DNA from 2 places in the Ruegeria sp. BF12 genome. Region 2 is predicted to be linked to the other one. Evidence: riboswitches for the same ligand, from Rfam matches in the RefSeq annotation. Region 2 holds a riboswitch; the other holds the start of a gene.

Region 1 (10,588 bases), on a different contig from region 2:
ACCTCAAGCTCGGTCGCGGTGCGGAAGGTTTGACACAGGCGCTGCCAGCGGGGTGAAAGCGCATAGTTCGGACCAATACGCCTTATTAGAGCCTGATCCAGCAGCTCTCCAACCGTCTTGCAGGCGTCCTGATAATCCGGGCCGGCATAGGTGTTGATCCAGTCGCGATAAGTCTCGGACGTGGCTTCCGCCGCCAAACGCGCGCCGATTTCGCCATAGCCCATCACGCAAGGCGCCAGAGCGGCCAGCAAATCCAGCAGATCGCCGCTGTACCCGGCCTCAAGCACAAAGCGCGTATAGGCCAGATTTTCCGCGCGTTCGGGTGTTGCAAACAGTTCTTCGCTGGAAATCCCTTCGGCCTCGCAGATCCCGATATGCAGCTGCATTTCTTCGGCCACCAGCGCATTGACCGTAGCGACCGCGGTTAGCATCTCGGAATGCGTCTCGGATTTCACAACCGCCAACGCCCAGGCGCGAGAGAAGTGGATGAGGAACACGTAGTCCTGCCGCAGGTAGTGCAGAAATGCCTCTCGCGGCAGGGTGCCGTCCTTCATCCCTTCGACAAAGGCGTGGCGGGTGTAATCCCGCCACGTTTCCTGCGCGGCATCGCGCATCAGCGCGAACGCTTTGCCATAGTCGCTCATTGCACGGTCACGTCGACTGAGATGTCACTGACCGGGTTGATGCTGTCGATCATGCCGCTGTCTTTCAGGAAGGTTTCGAACCGGGCGTAGCGGCCCGCGTCAAACCCTGCCGGACGCAGCGCAAAGCGGGGCAGCGTGTCGACCCAGGCGCGTGCGTTCAGTTCGTCCTGCAGCTCGGGCGAGGTGGCGGCGAAGATTTCCCAGCTTTTTTCCGGGTTGTTGACGATGAACTGGGTCGCCTTCTCGGTCGCAGCCAGGAAACGGGCAACCTTTTCGGCATCCATCGTGTCAGGGTTGGCGACATAGATCAGTTCGTCATAGGGCGGCACACCTTCTTCCTCGATATAGAAGCAGCGGCCCGCAACGCCTTCGATGTCCATCTGGTTCAATTCAAAGTTCCGGAAGGCGCCGATCACCGCATCCACCTGCCCGGTCATCAGAGACGGCGAAAGCGAGAAGTTGACGTTTATCATCTCGATATCGTCCAGCGCGACGCCGTGGACGTTCAGCATGGCGGTCAGAACGGCCTCTTCCACACCCGCGACCGAGAAACCAACTTTTTTACCCTTCAGGTCGGCCAGCGTTTTGATCGGGCCATCTTCAAGCACCAGCAGGCAGTTCAGCGGCGTCGCAACCAGCGTGCCAACGCGTTTCAGCGGTAGGCCCTCGTGGATTTGCAGATGCAGTTGCGGCTGGTAGGACACGGCCAGATCGGCCTGACCGGCGGCCACCAGACGCGGCGGGGCCGAGGGATCGGCTGGCGGGACGATTTCGATTTCCAGTCCCTCATCTGCAAAATAGCCATTTTCCTGCGCCACAATGATAGGCCCATGGTCCGGGTTCACGAACCAGTCCAGCAGTACCGTCATCTTGTCATCCGCCCAGGCCGGCGCGGCGGCCAGCAGGGCGATCGCTGTCATCAGCTTTTTCATTTCTCGCGTTTCCTTCTGTTCACGAGGTTGAGGCCGCGACGAGCACGATCTCGCCAGGCCAATCCGGTTTCAGTTCTTCCGCAGCACGCCAGGCGCGCAGACCGGTGGCACAACACAAGGCCAGCCGTTGGCCGGTGCATTGAATTGTCTTCAAAGCCCGGGGCGACACTCGGTGCGCGTCGGGATGGATCGGTTCGGGTGCCTCATCCTGGTCACGCAGCTCGATAATCAGGTCATCACGGGTCAGTTGGCTCGCGGAAAGAAAAGGAAAGCTCTGCTCTGGTTCCGGTGCGCCATCAAATCGGAATGACGTACTGCGCAGCGTGCGGGCGTTAAACTGCACCATCTGACCAAGGGGCGAAGGCTCGACACCAAGGATCAGTTTTAACGCCATCTGCGCCTGCATCGCCCCGATCATGCCAACCACCGAACCCAAAACGCCCGCGGTGGCGCAGCTGGCACCGCTTTCGGGCGCATCCGGGAACACCGCCCGCAAAGACGGAGCACCACCACAAAAGCCACCGACGTAACCTGACAATCCAAGCACCGAAGCACTGATGAGGGGTTTGTCCAATTCGCGACATACGTCCGAAAGCGTGTAACTAACGGCGTAACTGTCGGCGCAATCAAGGATGATGCCCGAGTCGGAAACAAATTCCTGCGCGTTTGCCCTTGTTAGAGCCTGAATTTCAGCAAAAACCGAGATTTCACGGTTGAGAGCCCGGCAACGTTCTGCTGCAACCTCCGCTTTGGGGCGGCCGCAATCCCGCTCGGTAAACACTGTCTGGCGATGCAGATTCGACAACGCAATCTCATCACGATCCATGATGGTCAGGTGTCCTACACCAGCACCGGCCAGCAACGGCAGAACCGGTGCCGCCAGCCCACCGGCACCTACCACCAGAACCCGCGCCCCGGACAGACGGGCCTGACCCTGCTCGCCCACCTCAGGCAAGATCATTTGGCGCGAATAGCGGCTCATCGGGTGGCCTCGATCCACTCGCGTACTCGCGCTTCGGGATCCGCGTTCAGGGTGATGTCCGTGACGGCCGAAACAATGTCCGCACCCGCCTGCAAGACGCCGGGCGCGCGTTCAACGCTCATCCCTCCAATCCCGACCAGAGGAATGCTCCCCACGCGGGATTTCCACTCGGTCACGCGCGGTAGACCCTGTTGCTGCCATTTCATCTTCTTCAGGATTGTCGGGTATACCGGCCCCAAGGCGACGTAATCGGGGCTCATGGCCAAGACGCGCTCAAGCTCGTCATCATCGTGGGTCGAGACGCCCAGCTTCAGCCCCGCCTTGCGAATTGCCATCAAGTCCGCGTCGTCCAGATCCTCCTGTCCGAGGTGAATCCAGTCGCAACCCGCATCGATGGCCTGCCGCCAGTAGTCATTCACGACCAAAACGGCATCATGCGCGCGACAGAGGTCACTTGAAATCGCGATCTGTTCTCGCACAACCTCATCCGGTTGGTCCTTGATCCGTAACTGAACCAACTTGACGCCCAAAGGCAGCATCCGGCGCAACCAATCGGAATGGTCGAAGATCGGGTAAAACTGGTCGAGGGTCATGACAGGAACGCCTTTCCGATGACGGGCGTCGAAGGCTCGGCCATGTCGCGCGCCTCGATCGGGTCGGCCCGATAGGCCAGTTGCCCGGCTTCGATTGTCAGCGACATCGCGCGCGCCATCGCAGCCGGATCACCGGCACGTGCCACGGCGGTATTCAGCAGAACAGCGTCATAGCCCAGCTCCATCGCGCGCGCAGCGTGGCTGGGCAAACCGATCCCGGCGTCGATCACCAACGGCACGTCCGGAAACTCGGCCCGCATCGCGCGTAAGGCGTATTCGTTGTTCAGGCCGCGCCCGGACCCTATGGGCGCCCCCCAAGGCATCAGCACCTCGCACCCGGCGGCCAGCAGGCGTTCGCCCACGATCAGATCGTCGGTTGTGTAGGGAAAGACCTCGAACCCGTCTTCGGTGAGAATGCGGGCAGCTTCGACCAGTTGGAACACATCCGGTTGCAGGCTGTCCGAGTGGCCAATCAGTTCCAGCTTGATCCATCTGGTGTCAAAGACCTCACGCGCCATATGGGCGGTGGTTACGGCCTCTTTGACCGTATGGCACCCGGCGGTATTGGGCAGGACCAGCACGCCCAACTCGCGGATCATCTGCCAAAAGGCCTGTCCCGCACCAGATTCGCGCCGCAGCGATACAGTGGCCACGCCGGCACCACTGTCCCGAAACGCCCGTTCCAGGATCGCGGGGCTGGGATATTGTGCCGTGCCCAACATCAGCGGGTTGGGTAGTTGGGTGCCGTAGAACGTCTTCATCCCTCAGCCCCCCTGCATCGGCGCAACGATTTCAACCCGATCACCGGCATTGAGCGCATGGGCAATGCGCCGGCCAGAAGGCACAAAGTCCTCGTTTACCGCCGTGGCAACACGGCCCGAAAGCCCGCATTCCTGCAAAAGCTCGGCAAGGGTTTCGGCGCGCACCTCTCGCGGTTCGCCGTTAAGCACGATCTTCATCGACCATCTCCGAATGTTTGTTATCCAACGCCAGATCAGCCACCCCCTGCGCCAGCGCGGGGGCCAGAAGGTAGCCGTGGCGATAAAGGCCGTTGGCATAGATTGTTCGTCCTAACCGCCGGATACGCGGCAGGTTGTCTGGAAAGGCCGGGCGCAGATCGACGCCGATTTCCAACACTTCGGCTTCACCAAAGGCGGGGTTCAACGCGTAGGCGGCGCTGAGCAGCTCCAGCATCGAACGCGCGGTGATGCGGCTGCTATCCTCGGATTCGATCATCGTTGCGCCCAGCATGTAGACGCCATCCCCGCGCGGCACGATATAGAGCGGCATGCGCGGGTGCAGCAAACGAACGGGTCGGGTCAGGGTCACGTCCCGGCACCGGATCACCAGCATTTCACCTTTGACCCCGCGCAGGTCGTGTAGGTATTCGCGCGCATGCAGACCACGGCAATCAATGGCGTTTTCCAACTGCATCGGCGCGAGCTTTTGGTGGAACTCGACTCCTTGATCCCAAAGCTGGCGAGACAAGTCCTGCAATGCCAGACGTGGGTCCAGATGGGCCTCGTCGCTGAAGAACAGGCCCTTGCTGAAATTGTTGAGATCAGGCTCTAATGACGTGATTTTTGCTCCGTTGACCTCAGAAAAGGCTTCGGTCCTTCGGGCGAAGCGGCGCAGATCGGGCAGATCGCGCGGGCTTGCGACGACCAGCGTACCGCGCCTGTGAACCTGCGTCCGCGAGGCCCACCAGTCAATCGCCGCCTGTCCAAGGCGCAGGACAGGTTCCTCGGCATTTTCGTATTCGCACCAGGGTGCGAGCATACCGCCCGCCCACCATGAACACCCATGCGGGCCAGGTGAGCCGCCGGGGTCAAACACCTGCACCTTGGCCCCGCGTGAAACAAGCTCGGACGCGACCGCCAATCCGGCCACACCGGCCCCTATGACCGACCAGACCGTCACGCGGGCCAGACCTGATGGAAATGATGTACTGGTCCGTATCCCTGTCCGATATTCAGACCGTCAGCCTGTGTGATGGCACCTTGCAGGTAGCCGTGCGCCTGAGCCACGGCGTCGGTCAGTGAAAGACCCTTGGCCAACCCGGCCGCAATCGACGAGGACAAAGTGCAGCCCGTTCCGTGGGTGTTATGGGTCTGTTGGCGCTGGGCCGTGAACTCTCCGGTCACACCTTGGGTTGTAACAAGAAGATCGTGGCAAATATCGCCAGTACCGTGACCACCTTTCATCAGAACTGCGTCTGCGCCCATCTCGCACAGGTCATGTCCCTGTGCGACCATCTCATCCAGGGTGGCCGCCGGCGCAACGCCCAGTAAACAAGCAGCTTCGGGCAAGTTGGGCGTCAGAACGGTCGCGCGGGGCAGCAACACATCGCGCAGGGTTTGTACGGCCTCTTCGACCAGTAGCGCATCGCCGGATTTTGCGATCATGACCGGATCCAGAACAACCGGCCCGGAAAAACCCTCGATACTGTCGGCGACGCTGTGGATGATCTCTGGTGTCGCCAGCATGCCGATCTTGATCGCGCCAACATCAAGGTCGGTCAGAACAGCGTCGATCTGGGCAGCAATGATATCCAATGGAATACCATGCACAGCAGTCACAGCCCTGGTATTCTGGGCCGTCACTGCGGTGATCACACTGGCCCCGTAAACCCCAAGCGCCGACATCGCCTTTAGATCGGCCTGAATTCCGGCCCCGCCGCCGCTGTCAGATCCTGCGATTGTTAAAGCAATAGGTGCCATGTCGTTGCTCCGGTTCATAATGGGCAACGGGCATGGAAAACGTCTAAGCACTGTGAGACCGTTCCCTACGCCGGTATTGCCCGGATCAGGTTCGATGGGTTAGCGCATTGACGCCTCTCAGCCCTCGGACAGGGCACCCCAACGGTTTGAGCGGACAATCTCAGGGGTTGCCTGGGGAATCAAGGGCCAATTTCGTGTGTTTCGAAGGCCAAACTGGACTCAAAAAAGGCCAGTCCCTTGGGACCGGCCTTTTGTGCGTAGATTATCGAGGCTGCTAGCCTTTCATGCCGTCCCAGAAGGATTTGACGGACGAAAAAAAGCTATTTGATTCCGGGTGGTTATCTTCACCCAGATCGTCGAATTCTTTCAGCAGTTCCTTCTGGCGGCTGGTCAGGTTAACCGGGGTTTCAACCGCCAACTCGATGAACATGTCACCGACACCGCCGCCGCGCAGGGCAGGCATTCCCTTGCCACGCAGGCGCATCTGGCGACCGGATTGGCTGCCAGCCGGGATTTGCACGCGACCGCGGCCACCGTCGATGGTGGGCACTTCGATCGAGCCACCCAGCGCAGCCTTGGCCATACTGACCGGTACGCGGCAATATAGGTTCACGCTGTCACGCTCGAACAGCTTGTGGTCCGAAACTTCGACGAAGATGTACAGATCGCCCGGAGGGCCACCGCGCATCCCGGCCTCACCCTCGCCCGCAAGACGGATACGGGTGCCGGTTTCGACACCGGCCGGGATGTTGACCGACAGCGCGCGTTCTTTTTCGACGCGCCCCGCGCCACCGCAGGATTTACAGGGGTTCTTGATGATCTGTCCCAGACCCGAACAGGTCGGACACGACCGTTCGACGGTGAAAAACCCTTGTTGCGCGCGCACCTTACCCATGCCGGAACAGGTCGGGCAGGTTGTGGGCTCGACCCCGCCTTCTGCGCCCGAGCCGTCACAGGCCGAACAGGCCACAGCGGCAGGAACGGTGATCGTTTTCTGCAGACCCGAGAACGCCTCTTCCAGCGTTACGCGCAGGTTATAGCGCAGGTCCGATCCGCGCGCAGCACGACGACCACCGCCAGCGCCACCGCGTTGACCGCCCATGAAGTCGCCGAACAGATCGTCAAAAACATCCGAGAAGGCGCTGGAAAAATCACCCTGACCAAATCCGCCACCGGGACGGCCACCGCCGCCCATGCCGTTTTCGAATGCGGCATGGCCAAAGCGGTCATACGCGGCCTTTTTATCGGCATCGCGCAGAACGTCATAGGCTTCGTTTGCTTCCTTGAACTGCGCCTCGGAATCGGGGTTGTCCTTGTTGCGGTCGGGATGCAACTCTTTGGCTTTCTTTCGAAAACCCTTCTTGATCTCGTCCGCTGATGCGCCCTTGGACACGCCGAGCACATCATAGTAGTCGCGTTTTGACATCAGTTTTTCCTTCTGCCTCAACGTAATCGGGCCGGCCCGGCAACCGGACCGGCCCGAATTGGCCCGGTTACCCGTTACTTACGCTTGTCGTCGTCAAGATCTTCAAACTCGGCGTCGACAATGTCGTCATCACCAGCCGGAGCAGCGTCTGCCGCCGCAGGCTCGTCTTCGGCCTCTTCGGACTGCGCTTTGTAGATCGCTTCACCCAGCTTCATCGCAGCTTCGGTGACGTTCTGAATGCCCGACTTGATTTTGTCGGCATTTTCGGTTTCCAGCTCGTCCTTCAGCGCGGCGATCGCCAGCTCGATGGCTTCGATTGTGGTCGGGTCGACCTTGTCGGCATGCTCTTCCATCGACTTCTCGGTCGAGTGGATGAGGCTTTCCGCCTGGTTCTTGGCGTCGACCAGTTCGCGGCGTTCCTTGTCGGCTTCCGCGTTCTCTTCGGCGTCCTTGACCATCTTTTCGATGTCGTCATCCGACAGACCGCCAGAAGCCTGGATGGTGATCTTCTGCTCTTTGCCAGTGCCTTTGTCCTTGGCCGAAACCGAGACAATGCCGTTGGCGTCGATATCAAAAGTTACCTCGATCTGAGGCATGCCGCGCGGTGCCGGCGGGATATCTTCAAGGTTGAACTGACCCAGGATCTTGTTGTCCGCGGCCATTTCACGCTCACCCTGGAACACGCGGATGGTTACGGCGTTCTGGTTGTCTTCAGCGGTCGAGAAGACCTGAGACTTCTTGGTCGGGATCGTGGTGTTGCGGTCGATCAGACGGGTAAACACGCCACCCAGCGTTTCGATGCCCAGCGACAGCGGGGTTACGTCCAGCAGAACCACGTCTTTAACGTCGCCCTGCAGAACACCGGCCTGAATGGCGGCACCCATGGCAACGACTTCGTCCGGGTTCACACCTTTGTGCGGCTCTTTGCCGAAGAACTTGGTGACCTCTTCGATCACTTTCGGCATCCGGGTCATACCACCGACCAGAACAACTTCGTCCACATCAGCAGCCGACAGACCCGCATCTTTCAATGCAGCGGCACAGGGCTTCATCGACTTCTTGATCAGGTCGCCAACCAGCGATTCCAGCTTGGCACGCGTCAGCTTCATAACCATGTGCAGCGGCTGACCATTGGCGCCCATCGAGATGAACGGCTGGTTGATTTCGGTCTGCGAGGTCGAGGACAGTTCGATCTTGGCTTTTTCAGCGGCTTCTTTCAGACGCTGCAGGGCCATCTTGTCGGCAGACAGATCGACACCGTGTTCCTTTTTGAACTCGTCCGCCAGGTAGTTGACGATGCGCATGTCAAAGTCTTCACCACCCAGGAAGGTGTCGCCGTTGGTCGACTTAACCTCGAACAGGCCGTCGTCGATTTCCAGAATGGTCACGTCGAAGGTACCGCCACCAAGGTCATAAACCGCGATGGTTTGGGTTTCTTGCTTGTCCAGACCATAGGCCAGCGCGGCAGCAGTCGGCTCGTTGATGATCCGCAGCACTTCCAGACCGGCGATTTTACCAGCGTCCTTGGTGGCCTGACGCTGTGCGTCGTTGAAGTAGGCCGGAACGGTGATAACCGCTTGCGTGACTTCCTCACCCAGATAGCTCTCGGCGGTTTCCTTCATCTTGCCCAGAGTGAAGGCCGAGATCTGGCTTGGGGAGTACTTTTCACCGCGAGCCTCAACCCACGCGTCACCGTTTCCGCCATCAACGATGGCGTACGGCACCATTTTCTTGTCTTTTTCGACTTCTGCATCATCCACGCGTCGACCGATCAGACGCTTGACGCCAAAGATGGTGTTGTCGGGGTTGGTGACCGCCTGACGTTTTGCAGGCTGACCGACCAGTCGCTCATCTTCAGTGAAGGCGACGATCGAGGGCGTGGTCCGCGCCCCTTCTGCGTTTTCGATGACCTTCGGCTGCGAGCCGTCCATGATGGCCACACACGAGTTGGTGGTCCCGAGGTCAATACCGATTACTTTTCCCATATGTTCAATCCCTTTCTCTTCAAGGCGATGTCCCGAGGTCCGGACCCGTTATGGCATCTGGCCCCGATCTGTTTTGCGCAACAGCCCTACACCATCGCGCGTCCCGGCGTATATAAGGGCGAGACGAAAAGCCTGCAAGCGGTGTAAAAGGCAGGTTTTCGGGAATCTGTGGCCTTTTTTGGCAAGGTTTTGGCAGGGATTGGGGAATCTTGTATGACGCGGCTGCTCTTGCGCGGTTTTGATATCAGAAAAGCCTATCTGGACGTTGCGGCACAAGCGCAACTGATCGAGACCTTGCGCCCGATTCTGAGATCCGCCCCTTTGTTCCGTCCCGTGACACCATCCGGCAAGGAAATGTCGGTGCGTATGACGTCGGCGGGACCACTTGGCTGGGTTACCGACAAAGCCGGGTACCGGTACCAGGCACAACATCCAAAGGGGATGGCGTGGCCCTCGATCCCGGATCCCATTCTGGATATCTGGCGCGATCTGGCCAGCACTGTGCAGGCTCCCGATTGCTGTCTGATCAATTACTACGGCGAAGGCGCGCGAATGGGCCTGCATCAGGACAAGGACGAAGCCGACTTTTCGTGGCCGGTGCTGTCGATATCACTGGGCGACGACGCGCTTTTCCGCATCGGTAACACGTCCCGCGGCGGCAAGACGGAATCCATTTGGCTGAACTCAGGGGACATCGTGGTTATGGGCGGCCCTGCCCGCCTGACTTATCATGGCGTGGACCGTATCCGGTTCGGGTCTTCAAAACTGCTGCCAAAAGGCGGACGGATCAACCTGACCCTGCGCGTGGCCAGTTAACGGCGCGCGCCCCAACTGGCCGAAACATGTTGCCGGGTGTAGAAAATGCCCAAAAGACCGATCATCAACAGCGCCACACCGACCCAGATCGCATATTCCCAACTGGTGTTGCGCGGGAAATAGTTTCGAAAGACAAAACCGCGGCACTGGTCGATCACGTGAAACAACGGGTTCCAAGCGAAAAAACTCAGCATGAATCCACCCAGCGCGTTCGCGACAACCATTTTACCCGAGAAGATCATGTTCAGGCGTCTGTAAACGGTGCTGAGAATAGAGGAAGTACTGGGAAACCATGGCTTGATTGCCATGAAAATAACGCCGACGGCGCAGCCCGTAAACCAAGCCAGGATCAGCATGTAGAACGCGCCGCCTGGATCCTGGATCTCCAACGGCGCAACGGCAACACTGTATCCGAACAGAATCACAAGTATGGATACGACCTGTGTGTATAGCGTGCCGAATGCGGTCGATAGAAGCGACACCATCATGT
Region 2 (10,588 bases):
ATGCCAGCACGCTCAGGGACTTGATCATCAGGACCACATCGGTGACGGCTTCGGATTCATTGAAGCCCATGATCCGGTCACTTGCCGATTTCGGGATGCTGGCCAGTTCCTTGCGGTTCATCAGGTAGATGATGCCGGTCAGGACAACCAGACATATGGCCGAGATAGGAGCCAGGTTCACAACAAATTGGTTAAAGCTCAGCCCTGCGGCCGAGCCGATGATGATGTTGGGCGGGTCACCGATCAGCGTGGCAGTGCCGCCGACGTTCGAGGCCAGGATTTCGGCGATGAAGAATGGAAAAACCCGCGTTTCCAACGCTTCGGTGATCAGCAAAGTGATTGGTGCGATCAGCAAAACGGTGGTAACGTTGTCCAGCAGCGCCGAGAAAACGGCCGTAATCAGCGTGAGCATGATCAGGATGCCGGTTGGATTGGCGTTCACCGCTTTTGCGGCCTTGATCGCCACGTATTGGAACAGCCCGCATTTGCTGGTGATGCCGACGATGACCATCATGCCGATCAACAAAGCCAGCGTGTTGGCGTCCACACCGGCCACGGCCTGTTCCTGATTGATAATGCCAAACAAGACCATCAACGATGCGCCCAGCATGGCCAGAATGGCGCGGTTGACCTTTTCTGTGATCAGTACCGCGTAAACCAAAATCAGGATTCCGGTCGCGATCCAAAGGGGATCGATTCCCAATAGTTGTGGAACAGAGAGAGCGCTCTCTCCGTGTGACGTCGAATGCGTTGCCAAGGTTTTAGTCCGGTTCGTATAGGGTTAGCTGAGTGCGCGATCCAGAAGCGAGTTGGCGCTTACGGTGCCGACGAAACGGTTGGTCTCGGGCTCAACAAGGATCACGTGCCGTTTGTATTTGTAGATCAGGAAGATGCCTTCCATCACCGGTGTGTCAGGTGCAGCAACAGGGATGTTGGATGGTCTTGACATGTTGTCCCGGACCTTTTCGGTCTTCAGCCGCACCAGCTGTTGTTCGAAATCTTCCCGTGTCAGATTCATGAAGCTTAGGGACTCGATCGGGACGCGGGATGCATCGTCGTTCAGACCAATGGTTGCCGCTTTGGGCAGGATCAGCTTGAGAAGCGTCGGGGCGGTGAAAACGCCAACATAGGTCCCGTCCTCATCCACTACCGGCAGAAAACGCGCCCGGCTGCCCCTGATGATGTTGAAAGCCGTCGCGATGCTTTCATCGGGCAGAATTGTTTTCTGTACCTCAGGCGGTACCATTACATCATAGCAGGTCAGGCCCATGAGTTTCCTCTGACTTCGATCGGCCGCCGGATGGTTTCCCATCTGCACAGCCACAAAAAACGCCCTGCGAGACATGCGGAAAGTCTGCCAAAGCGAATCATAATTTGATGATGCGCACTGCATTTCACCGTCAACCAGAATTGACCACCCCACTTATGAAATTAAATTGATATCGCTATCGCTATATGTGGCTTACGGATGCGTAACGCATGTCCGATAGTTTGCGCGCGGAACCGGCGAGCGGAGCCTATTAGCCTGGCACTGTGGAAATCCACGCCCACCCATTGCCAGTTTTTGGTCCAGCACTCCGTCTAATGGAACGCGCTTGGCAATCCTGCAGAACGTACATCCGGGCGAATGACGCGGCAAAATTGGAACTTGCTTCGCCGATACCTCTCAGGCTAGACGGACCTCACGCAGGGGAGTCCCACCGAGGGGACTGAGAGGCTGACGGGGCATTGCCCGGCGACGCGACCCTTTGAACCTGACCCAGTTGATACTGGCGTAGGAAGCTAGGGCGCGCAGGCCAAGGATCCGGGCGGGCGCACTCCGAACAGGGGGCCGTACGCCCTCTCGTTTCCCCAAGCCAAAACTCTTCTGGTGTCTTTTTGAGTTGAACCGCTTGAGGAGCACCAACATGAATGTCCCCAATCCCAAGATCACCACAGGTGAATTGCCGGCTTCGCGTAAGATTTATGTGAAAGGCACGCTGCATACGGATGTCCGCGTGCCGATGCGCGAGATTTCGGTCCACCCGACGGCAGGCGAGCCGCCGTTGCCGGTCTATGACAGCTCGGGCCCTTACACCGATCCGAACGTGATCACCGATATTCGACAAGGCCTGGCTCCTCTGCGCCGCAAGTGGATCGAAGCGCGTGGCGATGTCGAAGAATATGATGGGCGCGAGATCAAGCCCGAGGATAACGGCTTTGTCGAAGGCGACCGGCTGACTCCGGAATTTCCCGTCAAACGCCCCCCGTTGCGCGCCAAAGATGGCAAGGCTGTGACGCAACTGGCCTATGCTCGCGCAGGCATCGTCACGCCCGAGATGGAGTTTATTGCCATCCGCGAAAATCAACTGCGCGAGGCCGCGTCCGAGCGGCGCGAAGGCAATGATTGGGGCGCCAACATCCCCGACTATGTGACGCCCGAATTTGTACGCGACGAAGTTGCGGCAGGCCGCGCCATCATTCCGGCGAATATCAATCATCCCGAAAGCGAACCGATGATCATCGGGCGCAATTTCCTGGTCAAGATCAACGCCAATATGGGCACGTCGGCAGTGACCTCCTCGATGGAAGAGGAAGTGGACAAGATGGTCTGGTCGATCCGCTGGGGTGCTGACACGGTCATGGACCTGTCCACCGGTCGCAACATCCACAACACCCGTGAATGGATTATCCGCAACAGCCCGGTTCCGATCGGCACGGTGCCGCTCTATCAGGCGCTGGAGAAGGTGAACGGCCTTGCCGAGGATCTGACGTGGGAGGTGTTCCGCGACACGCTGATCGAACAGGCCGAACAGGGCGTGGACTACTTCACCATCCATGCGGGTGTGCGCCTGCACATGGTTCCGATGACTGTTAACCGGGTGACTGGCATCGTGTCGCGCGGCGGCTCAATCATGGCCAAATGGTGCTTGCATCACCATAAGGAAAGCTTCCTGTACGAGCATTTCGACGAAATCTGCGACATCTGCCGCGCCTATGACGTGTCGTTCAGCCTCGGTGACGGGCTGCGTCCCGGTTCCATCGCTGATGCCAATGACGAGGCGCAGTTTGCCGAGTTAGAGACGCTGGGAGAGCTGACCAAGATCGCTTGGGCGAAGGATTGTCAGGTGATGATCGAAGGCCCTGGCCACGTGGCCATGCACAAGATCAAGGAGAACATGGACAAGCAGCTGGAGTGCTGCCACGAGGCGCCGTTCTATACGCTTGGCCCTCTGACCACCGATATCGCGCCAGGCTATGACCACATCACCAGTGGCATCGGCGCGGCAATGATTGGTTGGTTTGGCTGCGCGATGCTCTGTTACGTCACGCCAAAAGAACATCTGGGTCTACCGGATCGGGACGACGTGAAGACCGGCGTCATCACCTATAAGATCGCCGCACACGCCGCAGATCTGGCAAAGGGCCTTCCGGGTGCCCAACGCCGTGACGATGCCCTGTCGCGTGCTCGGTTCGAGTTCCGCTGGGAGGATCAGTTCAATCTGTCGCTCGACCCCGACACTGCGCGCGAATTCCACGATCAGACCCTGCCGAAACAGGCGCATAAAGTGGCGCATTTCTGTTCGATGTGCGGGCCGAAATTCTGCTCGATGCGGATCAGCCACGACATTCGGTCCGAGGCGCAAAAGGAAGGAATGGAAGCCATGGCCGCCAAGTTCCGCGACGGGGGCGACCTGTATCTGCCTGTAACTGGCGAAGACGCGTAAACCAAGGCGCCGGAGCCGCATTCGGCTCTGGCGCTTCAAATTTTTGGCCAGCTGAACGATCATCGTTCAACACAGCGCGGGTCAAGGTTCGATCTGGCAAGGCGACACAGGCCGACATGTCCGGTAAAGCGACATACATTGAACCGGCCGGACAAGGCCTAAGCTTGATGCCGCCCCACTAGCCAATTTGACGCTGAAGGGTGGATCGCCTTTGGATGGGGTAAGAGATCTTGCTGACCTGCAGCGATAGCGCTCAACCGTAATTTGGCTGTCTTTTCTGCAGCTTGGCTGCAACGCTTTCGGCGAAATCAGGCGATTGCAACTGCTGTGCAAAGATCCTGATTTCAGCGGCCATATGGCCGGCCACTTCATCGCGCCGACTACGGATCAGCGCCTTGGATTGCCTGAGAGCGACAGGAGAGGAGGCCGCGACTTGCCGTGCGATTTCTTGCACTTTGGTTGACAGGTCGCCGTCAGAAAAGACCCGGGCTACCAACCCATGATCCAATGCCTCGGCTGCGGTCAGGATACGACCGGCAAGCAGGACGTCATTGGCGACGGCCATACCGACCGAAGCGGGCAGCAGCATCGACGACCCGGCCTCGGGCACCAGACCCAGCTGGACAAACGGAGCACTGAACGTGGCGCTCTGCGCGGAATAGACCAGATCGCAGTGCAATAGCATGGTCAGGCCAACTCCGATCGCCGGGCCGTTGACTGCTGCAATCAGAGGCTTGGGGCAATCGCGGATCGCATTCAGGAACCGCACGATTGGGTTTTCGTCAGCGCTTGCCGGAATTCCGCCAGCCATGAAATCCTGCAGATCATTGCCAGCCGTGAACATATCGCCGGACCCGGTGATGACCAACGCACGCGCTCCGTCGGTTTGTCCGTATTCTTCGATGGTTTCGGCCATCGCCGTGTACATGGCGAAGGTGATCGCGTTTTTCTTTTCTTCCCGGGAAATGGTTGCGGTTGTAACGCGATCCTGGGTGCTGATGATGATATTGGCGCTCATGGGGTTTGTCCTTAAGGCTTCTGCGGGACTCGTGCCGCCTTGATAGAGGGTTTCGGTTCAGGCGGTGGCCGCCGCATCTTTAGCGCCATAGTTCAGCAAGTGCTGACCTGCAGCATGTTCGCGATCCGAACGTGGCCAGAAACCGCGCGCTGTGCGATCGTTGAGTAGGGTTGGGTACTGCGATTTTTGCATGTTAATCAGTTCGTATGTTGGCGATAAGGCATCGTCAACAAATCACGATGATGACCCCACGTCGCCCCTGCGCCGGGTTAGTCATTTTGCAGCGTTTTAACAATTTTCTGCACGTCCGGGTGTGACTTTAGTCTTTTTGGATAAGCAATCAGATAGTCCTGCGGCAGCGTGATCGGTGACAGGTTCATCTTGATGATGTGGCCGGTTTTCAGATCTGTCGTGGCCATTTCCTGCGGAACGAGGGCCACACCCAGACCATTGCGCGCAAAACTCAACGCGGTGCTGCTGTGCCCCACAAGTTGCCCGGCTGACCGATCAATGATCCGGCGTCCATCCAATACTGTGTTCCAATCCGGGGAAGAGGCGAAACCCGGACCCCAGTCGGTGTGGATGAAGCATCGATCCGGAACGTGGATCAGTCCGTGATTGTATTGTGCGGCCAACTTCGGCGAAGCCACGGCAACCAGAACATCTGAAAACAGGGATACGACCTGATAGTCACCATACAGATCGTGACCATAGAAAACGCGCATATCAATGCGATCGGCTTGAAAGTCCACGGGATCTTCCTCGATCCGAACGCCCAGAGGTGTTTCAAGGCTGTCTAACCCGAGTTTGGAAAGCTTCCGCGCCAGCCATGTCTCAGCGACCGATGGCGGGGCGCTCAGCACCAGCCGTTTTCGACGGGTGTTTGTCCGCTGCATCCTGTCGGACAGGTCCGTCAGGCGCGTCATCGCACCGGCAAGTTCAGGATAGGCCATCTGTCCGGAATCCGTCAGGGAAATCCGGTTGCCTTGTCGGATGAACAAGGTCTCGTCCCAAAATTCTTCAAGTAATTTGACCTGCTGACTGACGGCCGCTGCGCTTACGTTCAGTTCGCGCGCAGCTTTGGTGAATGACCCTGTTCGGGCAGCGGCTTCGAACGCGCGCAGCGCATTGAGTGGAGCCGTGCGTTTCATGACTGTCCTTTAGAAAATCTAATGTACCCTAAAAAGAATACCTATTGATAAGGCCACTGTACAAGGCCTACTCAGGAATAAAGACTGGGAGGATCGATGATGCGTGAAGTGATCAACTTGGACTTATACCCGCTGGACCAGCAAGGCAGCGCGGCGTGGCAAGAGCTGATTGAACGCTGCAGGTTGGAACTGTCCGCGAATGGCCTGTTCAATTTGCCCGGATTTATTCGGGACAACGCGATCCAATCTGCCGTGGCCGAGCTCAAACCGGTTTTTGATGAAAACTCTTTTGTCCATGCGCGTCGGCACAACATTTACTTCAAGAAAGCCATCGACGGCCTTAGCAACGACCATCCCGCCCTGATCGAGTTCGAAACCTCGAACCGGACAATATGTGCGGATCGGATGGGACAGGCGCTTGTGATCCGGCTGTATGAATGGCCTCTTTTTGCGCAATTTCTGGCGGCGGTGATGGAGAAGCCAGAACTGTTCGTCATGCAGGACCCGCTGGCCCGGGTGAATGTCATGGCCTATTCTCAGGGGCAGGCTCTGAACTGGCACTTTGACAGATCGGAATTCACCACAACGCTTCTGCTGCAAGCACCGGACTCGGGTGGCGATTTCGAGTATGAGAAAGATCTGCGCAGTGATACCGACCCAAACTACGACGGGGTAGCGGATTTGCTGGAAGGGCGCCGCAAGCCGACGCTGATGAAACTGCAACCGGGGACTTTGAATATCTTCAAAGGTAAGAATACGGCCCACCGTGTTACGCCCGTAAGGGGTGAACGCGACCGCATTATCGCGGTGTTTTCCTATTATGAACGCCCGAATGTTCAGTTTACCGAGGAGGAGCGCATCGGGTTTTACGGGCGCGCATCATGAACGCGGAAAGAGCCTTCAAAGACGACCGCAAGCTCACTTATCTGAACGCCGAGGGTGCGGATAAACCGCTAAAAAGCCCAGTGCCGGACGCGGTTTTGAACAGGGCGCGATCATACCGGCTGCAGCGTCTGCGCCAGCAGATGGAGATCGCGGATTGCGCCGCGCTGTTGCTGTATGACCCCTGCAACATTCGGTATGCGTTTGACTGTTCCAACATGCAGGTTTGGACGCTTCATAACCCGATACGATATGCGCTGATCCTGAACAACGGACCAGCCATCATGTTCGAGTTCAAAGGCTGCCTTCATCAAAGCGAGGGTTTGCCGGGCATTGACGAAATGAGGGTCGCCGAAACCTGGATGTTCATGGCCTCAGGCGACAAGACTGAGGCGGCAACAGACCATTGGGCCGATGAAATTGCGGACATCGTCCGGGAATATGGCGGAGATAACCGGCGAATAGCCTGCGATAAGCTCGAGAACGGGGGTGTCGATGCATTGAAAGCGCGTGGCCTCAAACCTATTGCCGGTTCACCGCTTACAGAGATCGCGCGCTCGATCAAATCCGACGATGAAATCGAGTTGATGCGTTGGACTATCCGTGTGTGCGAGGCGGGCATGGCGCGGATCTACGAGCATTCGACCCCAGGCACCACCGAGCGTGAACTCTGGGCGCATCTGCATTTCGAGAATGCGCGGTCGGGTGGCGATTGGCTGGAAACCAAGTTGCTGACTTGCGGCCCAAGGACGAACCCCTGGTATCAGGAGTGTTCGGACCGACCTTGCCAACTGGGCGAGATGATATCGTTCGATACCGACATGATTGGCCCGTACGGTTATTGCGCCGATCTTTCCCGCGCGTGGACCTGTGGCTACACGCCCATGTCGTCGACCCAGCGGCGCTTGTACGACACGGCGCTGGACCAGATTCACCACAACCTCCAACTGGTGCGCCCGGGCGTCAGCTTTGCCGAGTTCAATAGCAAAAGTTGGGGTATTCCTGACCCTTACATTCCCTATCGATATTCTTTGGCGGTTCACGGTGTGGGCATGGCCGATGAATGGCCGGTCGTTCCGTTGCATGTGGATTGGGGCGAAGGCGCGATGTCCGGGCGGTTCGAGCCCGGAATGGTCGTTTGTGTGGAAAGCCTGATCGCCAAACAAGGATCGGAAAGCGTCAAACTGGAAACACAGGTTTTGGTTACCGAAGATGGCAACGAGCGGTTGGACAGTTTCCCGTTCGAGTGAAGCCTGCACTACTCGCCAGTAATGTGACGCCTGACTTGCATTGAGTGTGCCGAAAGGCCTCAGCCTGATCCGGATCAGCCGGACCAGGCTGTTTGAATGTGCTCAGCAAACTGACCATTCAGCGTTTCACCAACAGTGCAAAATTATAAATTGTCGCTATTGACAAAAAATAACAATCCCATAAATCATTTCTCCAAACTGGTTTCGGAGACCCTCGATTATGAAAAAAGCGGTCAGGATAGTTCTTCTTGTTTGCCTTTTGTTGCCGCTGGTGGTGGGGACTGCCTATGTCAGCTGGACCAGTATGGCCGAGCGCTATGAAGCGCTTGAGCCTGCGCCGCCGGCTCCGACACGGGTGCGTTGGGCTGAGGTGCGTGAACAGGAGCTGCGCGACTGGATCTACGGTGAAGGAACGGCTCGGGCGGTACGCCGCAGCCATCTGACATTTGAAGTGCCGGGTCGGGTTGCCGAGGTGGGCGACAACGTCCGTGAGGGCGCACCCGTTACCGGTCCGATGGAACACCAGAAAGGTCAGTTGATCGCGCGTCTTGATGATGCTGATTACATTGAGGCGCTCAGAATTGCGGACACCGGCCTGACCCAGGCAGAGCGCAATGTCGATATGGCCAACGCGCAGTTGAAGCAGTCAAAAAGCACCGAAAACCTCTGGCGAACGCGGCTTGACCGTGCCCGGGTGCTGCTGGACAAGAAAGTGGTCTCGCAGCAGAAATTCGATGAAGCCACAGCCGAGTTGGAAGTAGCTATTGCCAACGTATCAGCCTCCGAGGCCCGCGTTGTCGCAAGTGAAGCAGGGGTGCTGGCCGCGCGAAACGAAGTATCGCAGGCGCGCCGCAACCTGGAGCGAACACGAATTCACGCGCCATGGGATGGTGTGATCGCTCGGCTGAACATCCGCGAGGGCGAGTATGTATTGCCCGAGGAAATGAGTTCCCGGGACGACACTTCCATGGCCGCCACTTTTCCGGTGACCCTGCTGGACGCATCCACTTTTGAGATTGAAGTCGAAATTCCGATGCATCGGCGCGCAGAACTGAGAGTTGGCAATCCAGCAATTGTTTTGCGTGACGGGCCGGCTGGCCAAGGCGTGGGGCAGGGCAAAGCGGATCTTCTTCATGCGTCGGTGCACGCCGTGGCGCCGATGTTGTCGCCGGACTCACGCACTGTACGTGTCACCTTGCGCACGAATGAGGCAGACCTGGGTCTGATCGACGGAGAACTGACGCGGGTTAAAATCCTGAGGGACGCCAAAGCGGCTTCGGTTGTACCCGTCGAGGCGCTGCTGCATCGGGACAATGAGGCGTACGTTCTGGTCGTTGACCCTGACACCAACACCGTTTCCGAACGCATCATTCAGCCCGGAATTCGCGAAGACACGCTGGTTGAAGTCCCCGAGGGGCTTAAGCCAGGGGACATTGTCGTTACCGAAGGACGGCACAGGCTTCTACCCGGAGATTCCGTTCAGCTGCTAGATTCCGAGGCACGCAATGGGTAAAAAGCGCGCCAAGGGCAATCGCCTGTTTTCATTCTTTTTTGTCGATCCAATTCTGGCGATATTGCTGCTGTTGTTCATCACCGTCGGCGGGGTGTTCGCCTTTCGCGGCATGATCAAGGAATCGCTGCCGGATCTGCAGATTCCGATGGCTTTCATCCACACCGGTTGGCACGGCACGCCGCAGTCCGTGATGGAAAAAGAGGTAACTGATCGGATCGAGCAGGAAATCCGCGATCTTGAGGACCTCAAGAAGTTTTCCAGCGGTTCGACGCACTCGAATTCGGTTATTCTTGCGGAGTTCGACGCGGATGCGCCGTTGCAAGAGTCCATCAGTCAATTGCGCGAACGGGTTAACAAGGCGCGGGCAGAGTTTCCCGAGGGGCCGAAAACGCCTGTGGTTACGCAGGCATCAATCCGGTCGATGCCGATTGCATCCTTCGTTCTGTACGGGCGGGTTCCGCCCAGTGAACTGGACGCGACAGCCAAGCGTCTGAAAAAGCGACTGCTGCGCATTCCGGGTATCACCAAGGTTGACCTGCTGGGCAACCGCAAATCCTATGTGCGGGTACAATTACTGCCTGAACGCCTGCGCACGCATGATGTTTCGCCGGTTGATGTGGGCCGCCTTATTCGCGCCCATGCCAAGGACTTTCCGCTGGGTGTTTATGAAGGCCCCGAACAGTCCTTCAGTCTGAAAAGCGAAACGGCGATCTACGATGTCGATCAATTGTCCGATCTCGTGATCCACCGCAGCCCGGCCGGATATGTCGTTCGTCTAAGCGACGTGGCGCGCGTCGAACAAGCGCTGTACCGGGCAGAAACGGAAACCTACTACTCAAGCGAAGGGCGCGACTTCACGCAAGGCGTCGCGCTGTCGGTGATCAAAGCGGATGGGCAGGACACGATCAAGCTAGTCGATGCGGCCACGCAGGTGATCGATGCGGCCATGCAGGCGCGCGACTGGCCGGTCGGGTTGCAATACGACATCGTGTCGAACGACGCCGAAATCATCCAACAGGAACTGGACAAGACGCTGGTCAATGGTTGGCAATCGGTAGCAGCGGTAT

Evidence for each region. A riboswitch is a leader RNA that binds a small molecule or an ion and turns the genes downstream of it on or off. The one in region 2 is predicted to bind thiamine pyrophosphate.
Region 1: linked by a shared signal. The riboswitch ahead of thiD (bifunctional hydroxymethylpyrimidine kinase/phosphomethylpyrimidine kinase) and the one ahead of thiC (phosphomethylpyrimidine synthase ThiC) in region 2 are both predicted to bind thiamine pyrophosphate.

Annotation. Positions count from the first base shown of each region.
Region 1 covers NZ_JBQFTP010000011.1:51,706-62,293, forward strand. The annotation lists gene tenA (thiaminase II) at 1-644, opposite strand, end outside; gene ACR0J0_RS16815 (ABC transporter substrate-binding protein) at 641-1,576, opposite strand; gene ACR0J0_RS16820 (HesA/MoeB/ThiF family protein) at 1,596-2,558, opposite strand; gene ACR0J0_RS16825 (thiamine phosphate synthase) at 2,555-3,151, opposite strand; gene ACR0J0_RS16830 (thiazole synthase) at 3,148-3,912, opposite strand; gene thiS (sulfur carrier protein ThiS) at 3,916-4,110, opposite strand; gene ACR0J0_RS16840 (FAD-dependent oxidoreductase) at 4,094-5,071, opposite strand; gene thiD (bifunctional hydroxymethylpyrimidine kinase/phosphomethylpyrimidine kinase) at 5,068-5,871, opposite strand; TPP riboswitch at 5,917-6,022, opposite strand; gene dnaJ (molecular chaperone DnaJ) at 6,146-7,297, opposite strand; gene dnaK (molecular chaperone DnaK) at 7,372-9,282, opposite strand; gene ACR0J0_RS16860 (alpha-ketoglutarate-dependent dioxygenase AlkB family protein) at 9,496-10,098, shown strand; gene ACR0J0_RS16865 (ABC transporter permease) at 10,095-10,588, opposite strand, start outside.
Region 2 covers NZ_JBQFTP010000007.1:229,377-239,964, reverse strand. The annotation lists gene ACR0J0_RS13455 (ArsB/NhaD family transporter) at 1-757, opposite strand, end outside; gene ACR0J0_RS13450 (CBS domain-containing protein) at 782-1,270, opposite strand; TPP riboswitch at 1,679-1,798, shown strand; gene thiC (phosphomethylpyrimidine synthase ThiC) at 1,908-3,707, shown strand; gene ACR0J0_RS13440 (enoyl-CoA hydratase) at 3,961-4,725, opposite strand; gene ACR0J0_RS13435 (LysR family transcriptional regulator) at 4,995-5,876, opposite strand; gene ACR0J0_RS13430 (HalD/BesD family halogenase) at 5,973-6,761, shown strand; gene ACR0J0_RS13425 (M24 family metallopeptidase) at 6,758-8,008, shown strand; gene ACR0J0_RS13420 (efflux RND transporter periplasmic adaptor subunit) at 8,229-9,521, shown strand; gene ACR0J0_RS13415 (efflux RND transporter permease subunit) at 9,514-10,588, shown strand, end outside.